DNA from 4 places in the Paenibacillus rhizoplanae genome. Region 1 is predicted to be linked to each of the others. Evidence: riboswitches for the same ligand, from Rfam matches in the RefSeq annotation. Region 1 holds a riboswitch; each other region holds the start of a gene.
The links. Region 1 has a riboswitch for cyclic di-GMP ahead of ACFSX3_RS09755 (thiamine pyrophosphate-binding protein). Riboswitches for the same ligand answer to the same signal wherever they lie in the genome.

Region 2: it holds a riboswitch for cyclic di-GMP, as region 1 does, so the genes downstream of both, ACFSX3_RS31975 (choice-of-anchor A family protein) here and ACFSX3_RS09755 (thiamine pyrophosphate-binding protein) in region 1, are expected to answer to the same signal.
Region 3: it holds a riboswitch for cyclic di-GMP, as region 1 does, so the genes downstream of both, ACFSX3_RS09605 (flagellar assembly protein A) here and ACFSX3_RS09755 (thiamine pyrophosphate-binding protein) in region 1, are expected to answer to the same signal.
Region 4: it holds a riboswitch for cyclic di-GMP, as region 1 does, so the genes downstream of both, ACFSX3_RS16485 (transglutaminase-like domain-containing protein) here and ACFSX3_RS09755 (thiamine pyrophosphate-binding protein) in region 1, are expected to answer to the same signal.

The regions. Positions count from the first base shown of each region.
Region 1 is NZ_JBHUKY010000020.1:9,879-15,029, forward strand. Features, by position in the region: gene ACFSX3_RS09740 (3-oxoacyl-[acyl-carrier-protein] synthase III C-terminal domain-containing protein) at 1-345, opposite strand, end outside; gene ACFSX3_RS09745 (hypothetical protein) at 483-833, opposite strand; gene ACFSX3_RS09750 (carboxymuconolactone decarboxylase family protein) at 985-1,365, opposite strand; gene ACFSX3_RS09755 (thiamine pyrophosphate-binding protein) at 1,415-3,028, opposite strand; cyclic di-GMP riboswitch class I at 3,176-3,272, opposite strand; gene ACFSX3_RS09760 (methyl-accepting chemotaxis protein) at 3,774-5,024, opposite strand; gene ACFSX3_RS09765 (helix-turn-helix transcriptional regulator) at 5,099-5,151, opposite strand, start outside.
Region 2 is NZ_JBHUKY010000104.1:1,474-6,624, forward strand. Features, by position in the region: gene ACFSX3_RS31955 (hypothetical protein) at 1-439, shown strand, start outside; gene ACFSX3_RS31960 (DUF2278 family protein) at 418-1,170, opposite strand; gene ACFSX3_RS31965 (ASCH domain-containing protein) at 1,268-1,690, shown strand; gene ACFSX3_RS31970 (hypothetical protein) at 2,054-2,419, opposite strand; cyclic di-GMP riboswitch class I at 3,176-3,268, shown strand; gene ACFSX3_RS31975 (choice-of-anchor A family protein) at 3,351-5,151, shown strand, end outside.
Region 3 is NZ_JBHUKY010000019.1:412,435-417,585, forward strand. Features, by position in the region: gene ACFSX3_RS09605 (flagellar assembly protein A) at 7-1,626, opposite strand; cyclic di-GMP riboswitch class I at 1,732-1,824, opposite strand; gene biuH (biuret amidohydrolase) at 2,342-3,025, shown strand; gene ACFSX3_RS09615 (ABC transporter substrate-binding protein) at 3,051-4,064, shown strand; gene ACFSX3_RS09620 (ABC transporter ATP-binding protein) at 4,079-4,888, shown strand; gene ACFSX3_RS09625 (ABC transporter permease) at 4,885-5,151, shown strand, end outside.
Region 4 is NZ_JBHUKY010000027.1:12-5,162, reverse strand. Features, by position in the region: gene ACFSX3_RS16505 (glycosyltransferase family 39 protein) at 1-1,439, shown strand, start outside; gene ACFSX3_RS16500 (glycosyltransferase family 2 protein) at 1,536-2,513, shown strand; gene ACFSX3_RS16495 (GtrA family protein) at 2,503-2,907, shown strand; gene ACFSX3_RS16490 (class D sortase) at 2,975-3,628, shown strand; cyclic di-GMP riboswitch class I at 3,754-3,835, shown strand; cyclic di-GMP riboswitch class I at 3,909-3,989, shown strand; gene ACFSX3_RS16485 (transglutaminase-like domain-containing protein) at 4,003-4,812, shown strand.

The DNA of each region.
Region 1 (5,151 bases):
ATTGCTATCAATACAGATGGTATGCGAAGCGCCGTTAATCAGGCGGTGAATCATCAAGGAGTTCGTTGGAAATATATATTCAGGGGTCTGGCTTGCATAAGCGATCAGGTCAATATCAGGGCCGGTTAGACCGGTCTTCTCCAGAACATTGCTTGCGGCTTCAAAAGCCATTGTCAGGGAGTTCTCATTCGGGCTGTCGATGCTGTAGCGGTTCTCACGGCCCAGAGTAGCCAGCAGTCCACGGATATCAATACCTTTGTCGTCAAAATGCTGAATGAAAAAGTCATTGCCGATTCTTTTGCCTGGATGGTAGATATCAATGTCCTTAATACGAATCCCAGCCATAGTGTAGACCCCCCAAAAGTTTTGTTGGCTATACTTCCTCGAATATATTCCGCAAACTCGCATCATAAACAGTCAAGCGGACTGGGTGTACTAAGCCGTGAGTTTCAAGCAGATGATTTTGGTTTAAAAAAGATTAACTAAGCTTGTACGGTTGAAGTGATCTCCAGGTTCTCAAGTCCGGCTTTGCGGCCCAGGCGTGCCAGCTGCATTTTGAGGATCGGGTTATTCTCCAGGGTAAGACTTACTTTCTGGAAGCCGTCTGCCTTGAACATGATGAAGCAGCCTTCAAGCAGCGGCACAACATCAGGAGCGGTTACATTCAGCTTGCGGCAGTCGATATCCAGCGCATATTCAGCAGGGGTAATCGGGTTGATGGTCTGCTGGTAAGCCTGAATAGATTTGAGTCCGTCCTCGTTAGAAAAGGTTCCTTCCAGCTCAATATTGATTATTTTCTTCGCAGTGTCTGTCTTCAAAATAAATTGTCCCATGTTGATCTCTCCCTAAGTGTAAGTTTTAATACCTCCAAAATATCGTTCCTGCGACTCTATTCGACAAACCGCAGTTGAATTTGGGATATTTTACCTCTATTATAACCAGATCCGTCTAAAATTCGCAACCAGAAAGTCGAAAATTGTAGAATTATGAAGATTTTTCTCTGATCTCCTCCAGGGTATCCAGCAGCACATTAAAGGCCGAAATCACCCGGGGGGCACCGATACAAGGAACCAGATGCAGCAGCACACCCTTGATCTGCTCAACGGTCATGCCAACACGGAGCGCCATTACATAATGAACACCTAACTGCTCATATTGCCCCATCGTAATCAGAGACGAGATCACCGCAATCTCTTTCCAGTCAGAGCCAATCGTGGTCCGTTGAAAAATATCGCCATAGGCATTGCCCATGATATATTCGGCTAATTCCGGAAAATGCTCTTTGATTGGAGCCAGTGCCTTGGCCCCATAATCTCCAGAGAGATCAGTGAAATGTTCAAGTCCGCTGTTCATGTTCTTGTTCACGCTTTGGCCTCCTGATAGTAGGTTAGTAAAGGTGTGGGATACGGCTTCCTTACGTTAGATCCAGTGTACGGTGGGCCGTAGGAGGCATCTCATCTCGGTCAGTCAACAGCTCAATGACAGCTGCCTTGTTAAGGGCTACAGCTTCGCGGATTGCCGCTTCGAACTCTTCCTGCGTCTCACATCGGAAGCCGGCTGCACCCAGAGATTCGGCGAATTTCACGGCATCCATCGGAACCTCGAAGATCGTACCGTCAATCCGGCCGGTAGTTTTCTCCATGCCCTTGAGCGCCATATCCAGCTGCATATTGTTCACCACGATGAAAATCACCGGAATGTCCTGGCAAACGGCGGTGTTTATTTCAGCTCCGAGCATCATAAAACAGCCGTCCCCGGTAATACAGAAGACAGTCTCCCCGGGTGAGGCGGTCTTGGCGCCGATCGCCATGCCAATTGAATTGCCCATGCAGGCAAAGTAGGCATCGAATATGAAGCTGCCGGGCCTGCGCACATTGAACCATTTCACAGCATTGAAGCCATGGCTGCCGTCATCTACAAACACGCTGCTGTTGTACGGAATCAGATCGCTCATCGTGCTCAATACCGAAGCCAGAGAGAGCCCGTCCAGCACGGGCAGCTCGTCATTGTAAGCATTGGAGATTGTGATTTCATGCTTGGTAACCTCAGAGGAGTCCAGCTTCTGGAGATACAGCGCCAGGTTGTCCCGCAAATCCCCGCCGACAGCGATGGTGGATGAGGACAGTATTTTGCCGACAAAGGTTGGATCTACATCGAACTGGATCAGCTGCTGGGGATGATTCTCCAGCTTGAGGTTGCAGATGGTCATATCGCTGAGACGGGAGCCCAGAACAATGAACAGGTCGCTATTGTTCAGTAATTCATCCCCGTGCGAGGAGCCGCCAACGCCGACAGGACCGTGATAGAGCGGGTGATCATAAGCTATGGCGCCTTTGCCGCCTGGAGAGGTGACTACAGGAATGTTGAAGGTTTCGGCCAGCTGGACCAGTTCCTGATGGGCCCCCGAGCGGTTGACGCCTTTACCGGCAATGATCAGAGGTCGGGCGGATTCATTGATCGCCGAGATAACCCGTTCATAGTTTTGGTAGCTGACCAGCCCTTCGCGTTCCGGCAGAACAATCCGGCATTCCGCGAGCCGCTCTGTCTGCACATCAAACGGAATGCAGAGATGGACCGGACCTTTTTTGTCACCGAGGGCGATGGATAGGGCATGGTTGAAAATCGTGCTGAAGTGATCGCCGCGTTCAACAAGCTTGCTGAAGAGGGTGGCCGGCCGGAACATATCCGCCAAATCAGCCAGATAGGAAGAGGAATCCTGACATTGGGGAATGCCCAGCTCCTTGATGGACTGGTGGCCAGTGATAAAGAGGACGGGAAGATTATTGGCCTTGGCATGCGCTGCTGCGGTGAGCAGGTTCGTTCCGCCCGGACCGGAGGTGCCGAAGGCTACCCCGAGGCTGCCGGTCTTCAGAGCATAACCGCCGGCTGCGAAGCCGGAGCTGGATTCGTGCCGGCCGGGAATAAACTGAATGCCATAGTCAACCATTTTCAAAGCGATGGGGCAAATAGACTTGCCAATGATTCCAAAAGAATGTGTCACTCCTAGATTACGTAATGCTTCCGCCATATAATCTGCAACTGTCTTCAGAACATCCACCCCGCAAGTTGTTATTTGTATACGTCAGCAATAGAAAACCTGTACTCAAAAATAGGAGCACAGGCCTGTTGCACGAATCACCATAATCAAACGCGAAACCTAAGGCGTTCACAGTTTTTCAGCAACCTGGCTGTCATGATCCCACTTCAGAAATGAGACTGTAGATCCATGGCTTTGCGTCATTCCCTTTCGGTGAATTTTGCCGGTATGCGGTTATAAATTAAGCAAAGGAGAATTTTCCTTTACAATATATTCCTTGCTCCTCTTTTGTCAATAACCCTTGTGAGAAGAAGCTCGGAATTTAGCGAATATTCAGGAGTAAAAATCGCTAGATATTTGGATTTTCAAACTTTTGAAAATGGTTGTCTCTGGAAGACTAAAGTCTTAAAATGCAAATGAATATTAAGGGCTATAATTTTGGAAAGTGAGCACAAAGCCTCATTGCATCCCGGGTTCGCTGCAAAACGTTATGATTTTATGAGAAATACAGGATTGAAATATCTGTTAATAGGTCTTAAGTATTGGCGTGGTGGAGAGTCTGCTACTAGTTAAGCTATGGTACTAGAACATTTATAGTAAAGAAGTGCAAAACAGGATTCTTCGTGTTATGCACAATTTCAACAATTTGTGAATATTACATAACACTCTTTGTTCTGCCCAAAAAAAGAGACACCTCCCGCAGAAAATTCCGCAGGCGTGTCTCTTTGTGCCGAGGCTAAAATTTGAAAATATGAATCGTTTTTTGCAGATTGAAGACTGCGGAGGTCATCTTCTCTGTCTCCTCAGCTACGGATTGCAGCGCGTGAATCTGTTCGTTCATCGCTGCGGATACCTCTTCGGTCCCTGCGGCGGTCTCCTGGGTGATGGCTGAGATATTCTCGATCGCCCCGGAGATCTTGAGCGCGCTCTCCAGCATAAGATCACTCTCTGCGGAGAAGGAGGAGATCTGCTCGGTTATGTATTGGACGCTATGTACAATTTGAGCAAAGATATTGGCCGTCTCCGTTATCATCTCATTCTGTACCTGGACTACCTCTTCGTTGATGGCGATGTTATCAATGGCCTGCTTGATATCCGCTTCAATGCTGCGTACCAGCCCGAACACCTCTTTGGTTGAAGCGGTGGATTCCTCGGCCAGTTTGCGCACCTCCTGGGCAACGACAGCGAAGCCACGGCCATGCTCGCCTGCACGGGCGGCTTCAATGGAGGCATTGAGTGACAGAAGGTTGGTCTGTTCAGCAATTTCGGTAATCGTCTTGGTAATCATCGTAATGCCGCGCGCGTTCTGCGACAGGGCTTCGATCGTATCCGCCACCTTCTGGGTAGCCTGGATGTTCTTGCGCATGCCTTCAGCTTGGGTATCCACCGATTGCCGTCCCTGTTCAACCAATTCCAGCGTATGTACAGAGCGTCTATTCATTTCCTTGGTGGAATTCGTATAATTGGAGACTTTGGTTTCGATATCCTTGATCGATTCGGTCATATCAGCGATATCCACCGAGATCTCGTTAGCACCGAGAGCCAGTTCATTGGAGGAGGAGGCCACCTGTGCCATTACAAACTTCAGGTTCTGATTCTTGTCTTCAATCCCGCGGCTGGCGTCCATAACCTGACGGGTAATCTGTGAGGCATCGGTGAGAATTTTTTTGAGCTTGTCAATCATGGTGTTGAAGGAGCGGCTAATGTCGCCCATGGAGCCATTCTCGTCGGCACGGCTGGTGAAGTCGCCTTTGGCAATCGTGTGCGTCACATTGGAGATGTCCTCGAAAGAAGATGTAAGCGTTCTCTCGATAAAGCGCGCAAGCGGGTAAGTCAGTGCTGCCAGGACTGCGACAAGAACAATGCCGATCAGCAGCCTGTCCATAAGGATTAGCGTGATTAAGACAGGAACAGCGAATAAAGCGGCAACCAGGTAACATCCGGTGACGATTTTTTGTTTCAACGGCAGCTTGTTCATCCAGTCCATAATGTAAAGTTCCCCCTATAAATAATAATGTGTATTGTAATATTATAGGGGATACTAGTGCATTTGGTCTATTATTAAAAATCGTATAATGCTGCCGCTTCACGCAGAGCCGAAGCAACCGTATCCG
Region 2 (5,151 bases), on a different contig from region 1:
TGTCACGACCTCCAGTGGTTGGTTGGCGGTGCTCTGCTTCTTCATTCCCTCTCTTTGTATCGTTTTGTGGAATATAATTATCGGTCGTAAACAAACCTCCCGCCATCAGCTGGAAGCGGCTAGGACCTCGAAGAGGAACAGTCTCCCCTCTTATCCTGTGCTAAGGATTGAGTATTTCGACGGGCGTTCACCTATTGGGGTGGATGGCATGGAAATTGGTCCTTCGGAGGATAAAGCGTTACCGGATCTTATCCCCTGGCTGCAAATCCTGCAAGCAAAGGTGCTTTCATCTCATGAGGTCGAGCTCATCGTTTCTGCTAACCCTTCACCAGTCTCTACCTTACAACTTCATTTGAAGATGGATGAACAGCTGGATGCCAAGGATATCGTATCAGCGGTTAATGCGATGGTGCTGGCTCATGACAAAGCATTGGTATGATTACATTCACTAACCGGCTTGGTGGCATCGCCCTGGTCGTTGGTACACCAGGATTGGGACTGGAAGGCCAGGAAGATAGCCACCCACCTGTGTTCATTCTCGAAATGTATAAGGACTCCGCCGTCTTGCCATGTGCCATTTTCACTGGCGTACCCGCCCGCATTGCCTTGGTTCATATGAATATTATGAACGCCGCGTCCGGGGGTGAAGCCGAAATACTTATCGGGCTTGTCCTCTTCCGGTCCCCAAGGCTCGCCGAATACGTACAGGGTTGCATCCTGTTCCTGTGCCTCCTTGAGATAAGAGGTGATTTTATCATACAGATTGTTGTGGGGATCGCTGTCTTCAGCTTCATTCCGGTTCGTATTAGGCAGAGCTACCATCTTACTGGGAATCACCAGGTTTCCTCTGATATAATCAAGGGCAAGGCTCCGGTTATGCCCGGTGATCTTCGTGAAGCCGGATTCAAGCGTGAGCCAACGGTCCGTTTCTTCCGCTTTGAAATCTTCGCCCACATAATAAAGCACCTGATTTGCAGTGTCCTCCGGTAAATGTTCCGCTTTAGCGCTTGATCTGATATTGATAGCCGCCCTGTACTTTTTATTAATATTACCTTCAACCTCAACCAGTACCTGGACATGATTATTTTTGACACCTAGCTTATATATGGTATCCTCATTGGATAATTTGCATTTTAATACCCCGTACCCTTGATCTAATCCGTTACCCATAGTTCGTCAGTCCCCCTTCTTAGCTATTATTGTTTCCCATAGAAGGCCATAGTAATTCTGAGTAAAAAGGTGTTCATCAGAGGAGGCAAGCTACATTATGAAATGCCTGACCATTCGCCAGCCGTGGGCCACGTTAATTGCGCTGGGAGAAAAACAAATCGAAACCAGGACCTGGCGGACCGCCCACCGGGGGGAGTTAGCCATCCATGCCGGGATGCAGGTGAATAGGGCGATCTGCCGGACGGAGCCGTATCAGTCGTTGCTTGCCCGTCATGGCTACACTGCAGACAATCTGCCAACGGGCAAGATCATTGCAGTCAGCCGCATTGCGGATTGCTGTGAGGTGACGCCGGAGCTGGTGCAGCAGGGCTGGCCGGGTGGCAATGAATATGTATTCGGCAATTATGCCGAGGGAAGGTATGCCTGGAAGCTGGAAGAGGTTGTTCCGCTGGTACATCCTATATCTGCTAAGGGACGCCTGGGGTTCTGGGAATATCCTGTGCTGGAAGAGGAATTGTGAATTTCCTGACGGCAATGTGAAGAAAAATTGCTCCAGATTGGCTGCCAGCTGGTATAATTGGGATATTCGGCGGGAAATCTTCCTATATATAAGGATAGTTGTGCTCTGAGGCGGTCTACCGCTGGAGAGGGGCAGGAATGCCGGGAAGGAGCGTATGCATAATAGATGGGAAGCCTTCTAATTGCATGGCTTTGTATGCTTTGTTTGTTTCTTGCGTTCAGGGATCAGGTAAGCCGGAGAATCCTGTACCCGGTAGCTGTAGTGGTTATATGCGGCACGTTGGGGTATTGGACGTTATTAATGTAGCCGCATCCGGGCGATCATTTGATGTAGAAGTCTGCCGCTTGCGGCAGGCTTCTTTTGTTAGCGCTGCTTCATCTTCTCCATACCCAGATATCTGCGCATATGCAGAGTGGCCTGGGCGGCAATCACATCATCCAGCAGCAGCATCCGCTCGTGATAACCCCTACAGATGAATTTGGCTTCAACGCCTGCCTCCAGCCGCTGCTGTTCATAGACCTTCAGACCACGGGCGCGCATCCCGGCACGGACCTCCCGCAGATCGGCAGAAGCGGCATGGACGGCCGTCTGGATCACCTCCAGATAAGGCGCAGGCGTGCGCAGCTCTGAGGATATAGCAGAAGCATCGCGCTCGAAGGCGGATAGAATAAGCGGCAGCAAAATATAGGATTTGACCAGCAGGTTGTCCTGGCTCTCTGCTCTTTGCATCCTTCTCAACCCCTCGAAGAGAACGTATATTCGCATTGTAACTCATCCTTCAAAAAATAATCAATGGGTTTTATAAACTAATCCTAATAATGTGACATTTTTCACAATAAAATAGAATGAATTATTTTATATTAAAATTGAAATATTAAAGATAGAGGATTAAAAAATTTCAGCTCAAAGGAGAATGGCAATGAGTCATGAAGGAAGTCTCCGCCGTGGTTTAGTATTCGGGATCATTCTAAGTGTTCCGCTCTGGGTATCGATGATTGGCTGGGTTCAGCTGTTCGGGTCTGCCTAGGCGACATTTTTATTCAAAATATATGAATTCTATTTGCAGGTGTCGTCCCTATGGGCGGCACTTTTTTTATGAGCTGAGATGCTCATAAATAGGTAAAATTGCATTGAACAGGAGCAGATGATGAGTAGAGGTGGGCTGAGGGCGATAAAATAGGACGAATGTATCAAATTTTAATGATATAAATTGATAGTATTATAGAAAAGAGAGACAAACGGCTACAGCCAATCCTCTGATTTCTCGACTTTTTTCGTCACTAGATAAAAAAGGGACTGTCCCTTAACCCTTACGGTACAAGGGATCAATGAGGAACCATCGTAAAAAATAATTTCAAAAAATATACTGGGAGTGGATTGACAATAGGGTGTGAGAGCGGATAAACTGAAATTAGTACAAAAGTAACAAATGTCATAGACTCAACAATGAATTTACATAAGCAAATTATAATTTCATATCGAAATCATGTACAAACGCAAACCGTATCGAAAGAACGGGACGCAAAGTCAGGAATCTACTGTCTCAAAAGTTGAGGCTAGGGTCGTCCGGCCGCCGTGAAGCTAACCCTTCTTGGCGGTCTTTTTTGTTGTTATAGTCTCGTGACAGATTCATAGAATAGTAACTAGGAGGTGTGGACTATTGAAGAAAAGAGTGCGTAAAACAGCCGCCATCATTATGGCGGGCCTATTGACCTTATCCAGTGCCTTTACGTGGGGGACGGATGTTAGAGCAGCTTCAGGGGTACCGTATACGCCAACACCGGTTTTGGGTGTCGCAGGGAATTTTAATGCTTTTATCCTCGGGGATTTTAAACAAGCCAATGATCAGATTGAGGGCCGCCTGGCAGCGGCAGGGGACATTACCCTCTCCGGAGGTTACGGAGTAGCCAGAGCATACAGGGATGTTGCTCCGACGGATGTACTTGTGGCCGGTAAGAATTTTGTACATTCAGGTAGTGGAGAGATCTATGGGAATGTGGTATTTGGGGATAGCTTTACAGCCAATGAGCCTGGTGTCAACATCAAGGGCGGGAAGAAAAATGCCAGCCCGATTGATTTTGCAGCCGAGCAGCGGATGCTGATCTCCCGATCCACAGAGTATGGGGCTTTGGCCGACACGAATGAGATTGGCGATAATCATTATGGACAGCTCAAGATAAGTGCACCGGATCGTTTCAATGTAGTTCATTTGGATGCTTCGACACTGGCGAAGACCAACTATATCGAATTCAACATTGCCCAGAACGCTACGCTGATTATTAATATAAGCGGGTCTACAGTCAATGTGCCGAGCTTTTCAATGAGTAACGGCAGAGCCAGTCAAGTATTGTTCAACTTTTACGAAGCCTCTGAGGTGAATATCGAATATACCTCATTCTTCGGGACGATCCTCGCACCTAGAGCGGATGTTCATTATGCCGGAGCAGAGCTGTACGGAACCCTGATTGCAAAATCTTTTAGCGGCGGGGTAGAGATGCACCTGGGATTGTACGAAGGAGAGGGGCCGCCGCCGAGTCCGACGCCGACCGCAACGCCGACACCTAGTCCATCACCGACACCAACGGCTACACCAACGCCAACCGTGAAGCCAACGCCAACGGTAACACCAACACCTACAGTGAAGCCAACGCCGACGGTGACACCAACACCAACCGTGAAGCCAACACCGACGGTAAAGCCTACACCTACAGTGAAACCTACACCAACAGTAAAACCTAGCCCGACACCTGTGTGCACTCCAACTCCAAAGCCAACACCAACAGTCAAGCCGACGCCAACACCGACCGTGAAGCCGACACCGACACCGACTGTGAAGCCGACGCCAACACCAACCGTGAAGCCGACGCCGACGCCGACCGTGAAGCCGACGCCAACACCAACCGTGAAGCCGACGCCGACCGTGAAGCCAACACCAACGCCGACCGTGAAGCCGACGCCGACGCCGACCGTGAAGCCGACGCCAACACCAACCGTGAAGCCGACACCAACGCCAACTGTGAAGCCGACGCCAACACCGACCGTGAAGCCGACACCAACGCCAACTGTGAAGCCGACGCCAACGCCAACTGTGAAGCCGACACCAACGCCAACCGTGAAGCCGACGCCGACGCCGACCGTGAAGCCAACACCAACGCCGACCGTGAAGCCGACGCCGACACCGACCGTGAAGCCGACGCCAACACCAACCGTGAAGCCGACGCCAACACCAACGGCAGTACCGACACCGACGCCGACAGCAGTGCCAACACCAACGCCAACAGCGGTACCGACACCAACGCCAACAGCGGTACCGACACCAACGCCGACAGCAGAACCGACACCAACGCCAACGGCGGTACCGACACCAACGCCGACACCAACACCAACGGCAGAGCCGACGCCAACGCCGACGGCGGTACCGACACCAACACCAACGGCAGAGCCGACGCCAACGCCGACGG
Region 3 (5,151 bases), on a different contig from region 1:
GTAGTCTTAGCAGGAATCACGCACAAGCAGCTTGCCGCCAGACTCCAGGCGGCTCTCCTGCGACCGGGCAAGATTAATCACCGCATGCTCCTCCTGGAGCAGCTCAATCTCCTCGCCCAGCTTGAGGAGCAGCCTGGAGAAGAGGCTTAGGACACTGTCTGTGATGTACCCGGTGAATTGTCCCGGATGGGCGAATACCTCAAGCATCTGCCAGAGCTGGTCCGTGCCGGAGCCGAACGCCCCGTTCATACGGCTCAGCGCAGCCTGGAGATCGCGGATCAGGCTTTCGAGGTGGCTGTATTTACCCTCCAGCAGCAGCATGACCACCAGGCCGTATTTCACGGATTGCTGGCGAGATTCCACGTTCTTGGCCAGCTGGCGCGCTGCCTCACGCAGTCCGTCCGCCTCAGTCCGCAGCAGGCTTGCGAGGCTGTGCAGACGATGCTGCTGTACCCCCGCGTGTCCGGCGTACAGGCCGCTGCCGGTGACCTGGCCGCTAACATAAATACTGCCGGTAGCTATAATTGTGGATTGGCGTATATCTCCATAGACGTACACATTACCCAGGGCTTCGATACGTACAGGTCCTTCCAGATCTCCCGGTACAATGACGTCGCCTGCAAACATAACATCGCCCGCAGTATCCGCCGTCTCCCTGGTCAGCAGACGGACCGGAGGGAAATCACATATCCGGACGCTGCCGTTTCCTCCGCAGATGCGGGGTCTGCCGGTATGCCGGGCCACGATATTACCACAGGGGAGGAGCTTGGCATGGTTACCGGCAGCGAAGTAGACATCCTGCGGAGGGGGAGGGGGCAGGACTCTGCCGTCTGTGTCGAAGCCGGGAATGCCCTCTTCCGGCGGCAGTTTGCGGGCGAAGACTTCGCCTGCGAAGGTAAAGGGGGCTCCCGGGAAACGGAGATACTCCAAGGGTTCCGCAGGCTTCTGACCCGGGGCTCCCTGTCCCTGAAACATCCGGTTCCCCTCTAGTGTATGCTCAGGCAGCAGGAATTCCAGCCGTGCTTCCTTGCCGGGCAGCGGGGCTCTTCCTTCAGCGATGCATACGGGAAGATATGTAGGGTTCTCCAGCTCCGCGTACAGGGCGGGAATGTTCAGGTTGCGCAGAATAAAACGGTTGTCCAGTGAGGCGATAATCTGTTCTATAGTGAGCGTGGACAGCAGCATCGCCGGGTTGGGCTGGGCACGGACGACCGCCTCGAAAGCAGCGGGACAGTTGACCAGATTCCAGGCGTACTTCTCTGCACGGTATAGAGTGAAGTGGACCTTGAGCTTGTCAGGCGATACGGTAATTTCGTATTGCGGCTTCTCGCAGATCTCCCAGGTGATATAATCCGCCTTCGTCACCTCGGTTGGTTCTGTAACGGTCTTCCAGTTGATCTTCAGGACAACAGGGTGGATCGCAGAAATCCGGGCGGGAGCGCCTCCGGGCAGCGGAGGCGTAATGAATATCTGGTTGTCCTGCACGAGGATAATTCCATTCTTATCTCCATGTGTCCCGTCAGAAGCTCGGCCCTCCACAGAGAATGAATCCAGGAGCCCTTTACGTTCGAGCATCAGGGACTCTACGAATTCATATCGGCTTGGTTCGATATAATGCTGCGGCATGGTTGTAACCTCACTTTTTCGTATGATCAATGGCAATTCGTACAGAAAAAGAACATCATCAAGCCCGGGAGGACTTCCCGTGAACAGCCGGCTTAAGTGGTCTCTATTGGCAGCCTGGCGACCTTAAACGCGGGATTTGGCGTTCTTAGGCCCATGGCTTTGCGTCCTGCCCTTTCGGGAAGTTTGCCTTTAGAAATAGATCAATGATATACATCCTGTAGAGGTGGTTATTTGTAGTCGACTGTAATCGACAAAAAGAGTCATAAATAGTTCTTGCGTGGCATTAACTTCTGCAAACAAGCTTAATTCTAGTACTTAAAGAGCTATTTTTCAACTATATTATGCCTATTTATCAAAAAACTCGAAATATGCAGCTCTATTTCGACAAAAAAACTGGTTTCCCAGCGCTTACATCTTATGGAAGCCATGAGAACAAGAAAAGGGGGAACTGTCCTCTGCGCCCGGCAGGTGGAAAAAGAAAAAAGCAGCGGACGGCCAAATGTTTACGGCAGCGACGACCAAGCTTTGTGTTTTTGTGTAATGTATATGTTAGATATGTAAATAAACACAAACATTCAGTATATTATTTCGTAATAAAACCGAAGACATCCCAAATTCATTGTAATATAATCTAACTCATACCAAGGAAACGCGAATTAATGTTAACTAAAATAACATTAATGGAGATAGCGACATCAGGAGAGGAGCATAAATCATGCAGATTGCAGCAACACCTTACATCTGGCCTTATGACGGGGCAGTTGACCCGGCGAAGACAGCGCTGATGATTATCGACATGCAGACGGATTTTTGCGGCAAGGGCGGTTACGTCGAGAGAATGGGTTATGACCTCTCATTAACGGCAAGAGCGATTCAGCCCATTCAGCGGCTGCTGGCACGTATCCGGGACATCGAAGGGTTCACCGTGATCCATACCCGCGAGGGGCATAAGCCGGATCTGTCGGATCTGCCGGCGAACAAAAGGTGGCGCAGCCGCCAGATCGGGGCCGAGATCGGCTCCGAAGGACCGGCGGGACGAATCCTCGTGCGGGGGGAGCGCGGCTGGCAGATCATTGAGGAGCTGGCGCCTGCCCGCGGAGAGTACATTATAGACAAGCCGGGCAAAGGCAGCTTTTATGCAACGGACCTGGACCTGATCCTGAAGAATAAAGGAATTACCCATCTGATTCTGACCGGTATTACTACCGATGTCTGTGTACACACCACGATGCGGGAGGCCAATGACCGCGGGTACGAGTGTCTGATCCTTGCGGATTGCACGGGAGCAACGGATGAAGCGAATCACCTGGCGGCGCTGAGTATGGTTCAAATGCAGGGCGGGGTGTTCGGCAGTGTAAGTGATTCACAAGCGGTGCTGCGTGCGCTGGAGCAATACTAAATCATTCATAAACGGGGGAATAACCATGTGGAACAAGTCCAGAACGAAAGCGCTGATGCTGTTAACCTCGCTAATGCTGCTCCTGACTGCCTGCGGTAACCATACGGAAGCCGGGAAGGCCGAAGGCCAGGGAGCGGAAGGCTCAGGCGAGCTGAAAAAGGTGGTGCTCCGGCTGAAGTGGATTCACCAGGCGCAGTTTGCCGGCTTTTATACCGCAGTGGAAAAAGGCTTCTATAAAGAAGCGGGGCTGGATGTTGAGATCCGTCCGGGGGGTTCGGATTTCCCGGCTGTGCAGATGGTAGCTTCCGGCAGTGAGGAGTTCGGAGTTACCGGTGCCGACCAGGTCGTTATCGCCAGAGAGAAAGGCGTCCCGGTCAAAGCGTTGTCCGCAATCTACCGCAAAACCCCGTTCGTCATGTTCACGCTCAAAGAGTCCGGGATTAAGACGATGGAGGATCTGGCCGGGCAAAAGGTGGGCATAAAGCTGGGCGGCAACGAAGAGCTGACCTTCCGGGCCATGGAGAAAAGCGCGGGCATCGACCCTTCGCGAATCGAAGAAATGCCGGTCAAATATGATCTGAGTCCGCTGTTAACCGGTCAGGTTAAGGCCTGGCCCGGATATGTTATTAATGAAGTGCTGGCTGTAGAGGAGCAGGGCAAGGAAGTGAATATTATCGACCCGAACGACTATGGCATCAATTTCTATGCCGATACTTTGTTCACTACGGAGTCTGTCATCAAGAAGGACCCGGAGATGGTCGCAAGCTTCGTGCAGGCCTCTATGCAGGGCTGGGATTATGCGGTCAAGCATCCGGAGGAGGCGGCGGAATTCGGTCTGAAATATGGCGAGAAGCTGGATCTGAAGCATGAGGTCAATATGATGAAGGCCAGCATTCCGCTGCTTGATCCGGAGAAGCTCCCGCTGGGATCGATGGACGAGGCGTCCTGGGAGACGCTGCAGAAGAATCTGGTCGAGCTGGGCTTTGTGAAAAAGGAACAGGACCTAGGCGGATTGTTCACCAACGAGTTTTTGAAATAAGGAGGGACCCGATAATGACAACAGCGATCAAAGAACAGCTGGATTCTGCCGCCGCGCAGCATCCCGGTACCCGGGAAACCATGCTCTCCCTGCGCAATTGCTCTCTTTCCTTCGGCAACGTGCCTGTGCTGGATCAGGTCAGCCTTGATGTATACCGCAATGAGTTCATTTCGATTCTCGGACCGAGCGGCTGCGGGAAATCCACAACACTCCGGCTGATGCTGCGGCTGTTAAGCCCGGAAGCCGGTGGAGAGGTGGCGTATGCTTCCCCGGATCTGTCCCTGGGCATGGTCTTTCAGAAGCCGGTCCTGATGCCGTGGCTCAGTGCGCTGCAGAATGTAATGCTGCCGCTTGAACTGGGCGAGAAGAAGAAATTCAGCAAATCCGAGGCACGCGAAAAAGCGGAAAGTGCCCTGCGCCTGGTCGGCCTTCAGGATTATCTGAACCACTTCCCGCATCAGCTCAGTGGCGGGATGCAGCAGCGGGCAGCGATTGCCCGGGCTCTGGCGGCCGATCCGACGGTGCTGCTGATGGACGAACCGTTCGGCGCGCTGGATGAGCTGACACGCGAGAAGCTGAATTTTGAGCTGCTGCGGCTGTGGGAGAGCCCGGAGACCAGTCTAAGCAGCATTGTGATGGTCACCCATTCGATCCATGAATCCGCGCTGCTGTCAGACCGGGTCGTGATGATGTCTCCCCGGCCCGCCGGTGTGACGGATATCATTCCGGTGACGCTGCCTTCCCCGCGTGAGGCAGGTATGGAAGAATTGCCGGAATTCCACCGGATTGTCAAGGAACTGAGAAAGCGGGTGAAGCATCTATGACGGTCAAAATCAAAGACACCCTGTACCCGGTCACGTTTGCGCTCGGCTTCCTGCTGCTATGGGAGCTGGCTGTACGTCTCCTGTCGGTTCCTATGTATCTGCTGCCTGCGCCTACGCAGGTAGTCTCGGCTATTAATGGCTCGCTCTGGTCGCATACGCTGGTTACGCTGGGCGAAGCCCTGACCGGGTTCATTCTCGCCAATATCCTCGGCCTGGCTACCGCAGTGATTTTCGTACATTCCAAACCGATTGAGAAGGGAATG
Region 4 (5,151 bases), on a different contig from region 1:
CTCCAGGCTTCACCCTCAATGAGATGGCGTTCTATGAGCAGGGGGCTCCTAAGGTTCCTCTGACCATAGCAAGCGTGACACCTGATTCGGGGGCAACAGCTAAAAGAGGAACGCCGGCCAATCTGTTCGATGAGCAGTCCGTCATACCGGAGAACTCTAATTTCATGAACAGTACGTATTTTGATGAGATCTATCATGCCCGTACGGCTTATGAGCATTACCATAATATAGTGCCTTATGAGAACACGCACCCGCCGCTTGGCAAGCTGCTGATCGGGGTAGGCATGGAGCTGTTCGGCGTCAATCCGTTCGGGTGGCGGGTCATCGGCACCTTGTTCGGGATTGCGATGCTGCCGCTGATTTATATCATGGCCCTGCGGTTGTTCCGTAAGACTACCTATGCAGCACTGGCAGCAGGATTGTTCGCCCTGGACTTCATGCATTTCACCCAGACGCGGATATCGACCATCGATGTGTACGGTGTATTCTTCATTATGCTTATGTTCTATTTCATGCAGCGGTATTACACGATGAATTTCTACCGGGTGCCGCTACGGACCACACTGGTTCCGCTGTTCTGGTCAGGACTGTTCTTCGGAATCGGGGTTGCCTCGAAATGGATTGTCGTCTACGGCGGGGCAGGCCTTGCCATTATGCTGGCACTGGTGCTGCTTGAACGCTATAGGGAATACAAGGCCGCCGGACGGCTGCTGGCTGAAGGCAAGCTAACCGGACAGGACCTCAAAGCCGCCTGCAGGACGGCAGATCAGTCCTTCTGGAAGAATACCGTGATCACCCTGGCCAGCTGTATAGGATTCTTCATTGTCATTCCGGGGATCGTATATAGTCTGTCCTTCATTCCCTCACTGTCTGCGTCGGCAGAGGGGTTCACCCTTAAGGGGCTGATTGATGCCCAGAAGAATATGTACAACTATCACAGCCAGCTTGTTGCTACCCATCCATTCGCCTCCTCCTGGTGGGAGTGGCCGTTCATGAAGCGTCCCGTATGGTTCTTCAGCGGCGGCGAAGGCTTGCCGGCAGGCAAGGCGAGCAGCATAGTAACGATGGGGAATCCGCTGATCTGGTGGACAGGAATCTTCGCGATGCTGGCCGCCGTATGGTTCACCGTGAAGCGCCGGGACAAGAACCTGTACATGATCTGGATCGGCTTCTTCTCACAATATGTTCCATGGATGCTTGTGCCGCGTGAGACGTTCCTGTACCATTACTTTGCAATGGTGCCGTTTATGATTCTATCCATTGTATACATCCTGAAGCTGCTTGACGGCAGGTTCCAGGGTGCCAGATATTTGCGGTACGCCTATGTTGCGGCCGCCGCCATCCTGTTTGTAATGTTCTATCCGGTATTATCCGGCATGCAGGTGAACAGCAGTTATATCATTCATGTCCTTCGCTGGTTCCCTTCCTGGGTATTCTAGGAGGGGAGCTTCAGAAGCCGGATATATGTTCAAAGCTGATATTGATGAAGCGCATCAAGGAAGCTGTGGCTTACAACAAATTTAGGAGGAACCCTTGTGAAGGCCAGATATAGTGTAATTGTCCCCATGTACAATGAGGAGGAAGTCATTCAGATAACCTACGAGCGGCTCAAAAAAGTAATGGATGGTTGCGGGGATTCCTATGAGCTTGTGTTCGTCAATGACGGCAGCCGGGACCGTACGGCTGAGATTATGCGCGGAATCAGTAATACGGATGAACATGTCAAGCTGATTGACTTCTCGCGTAACTTCGGCCACCAAGTGGCGATTACGGCGGGTATGGATTATGCTGAAGGTCAGGCTGTTGTGGTGATTGATGCGGATCTCCAGGACCCGCCTGAGGTCATCCTGGAGATGATCGCCAAGTGGAAGGAAGGCTATGAAGTAGTCTATGCCAAGCGGCTGAAGCGCCACGGAGAGACCTTCTTCAAGAAGGTGACGGCCAAAATCTTTTACCGTCTGCTAAGCAGCATGACCAGTGTAGAAATTCCTACGGATACCGGGGACTTCCGGCTGATCGACCGCAAGGTCTGCGATGTGCTGCGCGGCCTGAAGGAGAAGAACCGTTATGTGCGGGGGCTGGTGAGCTGGGTTGGCTTCCGGCAGACCATGGTGGAATATGTGCGGGAGGAACGCTTCGCCGGGGAGACGAAATATCCGCTCAAAAAAATGATCCGCTTCGCGCTCGACGGAATCACCTCCTTTTCGCACAAGCCGCTCAAAATCGCCTCCTATGTCGGCTTCTTCCTGTCCTTCTCCAGCTTCCTCTACCTGTTTCTGGTCTTATTCCAGAAGGTCTTCACCTCCTGGACCGTGCCGGGCTGGGCGTCCATTGTCGGGGTTAACCTGCTGTTTAACGGCATTGTGCTGATGCTGCTCGGTGTAATCGGGGAGTACATTGGACGGATCTATGATGAATCGAAGGACAGACCGCTCTATATCGTTAGCGAGACCAAAGGCTACCCGGATGCGGAGACCGAAGACACGCGGAAGGAAAGCGATTATGCAAGATAAGGCTTGGCGTGCAGGCATGATCCAGTTTCTGAAATTCAATGCAGTGGGCCTGCTTAACACGTTCATTGATTTCGCGGTATTTACCCTGCTGCATTCCCTGGGGATGCTTAACACCCCTGCACAGATAATTTCCTACAGCGCCGGGACGGCAAACAGCTTTTTCTGGAATAAAAAGGTGACCTTCAAGGGCCGGGACAGAGGCGGGAATGGCGGATTTGACCGGATGCAGCTGGTGAGATTTATTGTGCTGAATCTGCTGGTGCTGGGCATTTCGGTACTGCTGATTCATCTGCTGACTGATCGCCTGGGAATCCAGGTGCTGATGGCCAAGGTGCTGGTTACCTTCATTACAGTGATCATTAATTTCTTTGGAAGCCGGAAGTGGGTATTCTAGAGGTACAGTACATCTTCCTCGTGTCCTGCGGGGTTAGCACTTATTCTATATTGCGGAGGCGATTGTCATGCGGAAGTTATCCTATTTGATTATACTTGCCGGGGTTCTGATTATGCTCTACCCCAAAGGAAGCGAATGGTACGAGGACCGTCAGCAGCAGAAGCTGCTGGAAGAGGCTGAACAGGCCTATAGTGAAATCGTTCCTTCGGCTACGGCTCCTGCCAGTCAGGATCTGAGCAAGCCCTATGCGGAGGTCACCCAGCTGCTGGCGGAAGAGTCCGGTGCGGAAGAGCCGGTGCCCACTACAGCGCCCGAGATTGAAGTTGGAGGCAAGATCACCGCCATTATTGAAATCGACAAAATCGATCTGAAGCTGCCTGTACTGGAGGGCGCCACCAAAACTAATATGAAGCATGCCGCGGCGCATATGAAGGAGACTGCTCCGATTGGTGCGGTAGGCAACGCAGCGATTGCGGCACACCGGTCAAGAACGGCAGGACGGCTGTTCAACAGACTGGATGAGATCGGTAAAGGGGATACCATTACTGTTATTACAAGCGGCCAGGAATACAAGTATGTTGTATATGATGTATCTATTGTAGAGCCTACCGATATTTCGGTACTGAAGGGAAAGGATGATGATAAGATTCTGACCCTCATTACCTGCGATCCGCTTGTCAACCCGACCCACAGACTCATCATTCATGCGAAGTTAACCTGACTTGTCCAAGACAAGGCAATAAAAGTCGAAAAAACATAAAATTTTAGACTATTTTTGTGGAATCTAGCGATTTGGGTCTTGCTAATAGATAGAGATATGGTAAGATATAACTATGAAAGCTAATACACGATAAACGGCAAACCTATCGAAAGGTAGGGACGCAAAGCTACAGGGCCTTCCCTTCATGGATGGCAGCCAGCTACCGAATGAAGAGGCTTTTTTTGTTTGTTTTAATTCTGGATCTGTAATTATATGGTAGTAGATTGGACAGATAAAGCTTATACGATAACGGCAAACCTATCGAAAGGTAGGGACGCAAAGCTAAAGGGCCTTCCCGTAAGGATGGCAGCCAGCTACCGAAAGGGGTTTTATCCATGAAGAAGTTATATTTAATGTTGATTACACTTTTTGTGATTGTCACTTCCGTGCAGACAGGCACTGCTCAAGCAGCTAATGCAGATTCAAGCTGGTTAAATGTTGGACAACTTGGTCAAGGGGTTATCGGGGTTTCATATGATGTTCCTAAGGACAAGAAGATGAAGCTCATGATTACCAAAGACAATAACAGCTATACTTACAACTTATACACTTCCAAACCAACCGAGACGTTCCCGCTGCAACAAGGAAATGGCTCTTACAAGGTCTCCGTTCTTGAGAATACTACCGGCAACAAATACAAAGTACTATCTTCCGAGACTGTATCTCTCTCAATGAGCAATGTGAATGCCGTATATTTGAGCTCTGTACAGAATGTGAAATGGAGTTCTTCCGATAAATCCGTTCAAAAGGCAGCCCAGCTTACAAAGGGTCTGACCACAGATGCAGACAAAGTTAAGGCTATCTACAATTACATCGTAGCTAACGTGAAATATGACTACTCTCTGGCTAACAGCGTAAGCACAGATTATATTCCGAACAACGATAACACACTGGCTACCAACAAAGGTATCTGCTACGATTACGCATCCTTGTTCGCTACTATGCTCCGCAGTGAAGGCATTCCTACCAAATTGGTTATGGGGAATACAAGCTATGTAACTTCATACCATGCCTGGAACGAAGTGTTCATGAACGGCAAATGGGTAACGATTGATACTACAGTGGATGCAGGTCTGGGTAAGAACACCGCGTCAACAGAACTGGTCAAAGCAGCAAGCAAATATACTGCAGCGAAATTCTACTAAGAATAGCTGTGAACTATAGCATTTCCTGAGAATAACCCGCTTAATGTTTAAGCGGGTTATTTTTATTTATATAAAGGTTGCTTTTTAATAGAGGGATAGGTTATTATAAATAAGCGTTGTTGGAACGGCAAAGGAAATGAGAGATTACTTAAAAAAGTGATTTCAAAATAAAGCTTGCATTGTTCAAACGAACGTGATATATTATAAGAGTTGCTGGTGACGAAGTAATCGTCGCTGACAACGAGCTTGATCTTTGAAAACTGAACAACGAGTGAGTATCGGAAATCGCTTCGGCGAGATCCAAAATGAGAATGAAAATTCTCGTCAGATGTTTCAAAA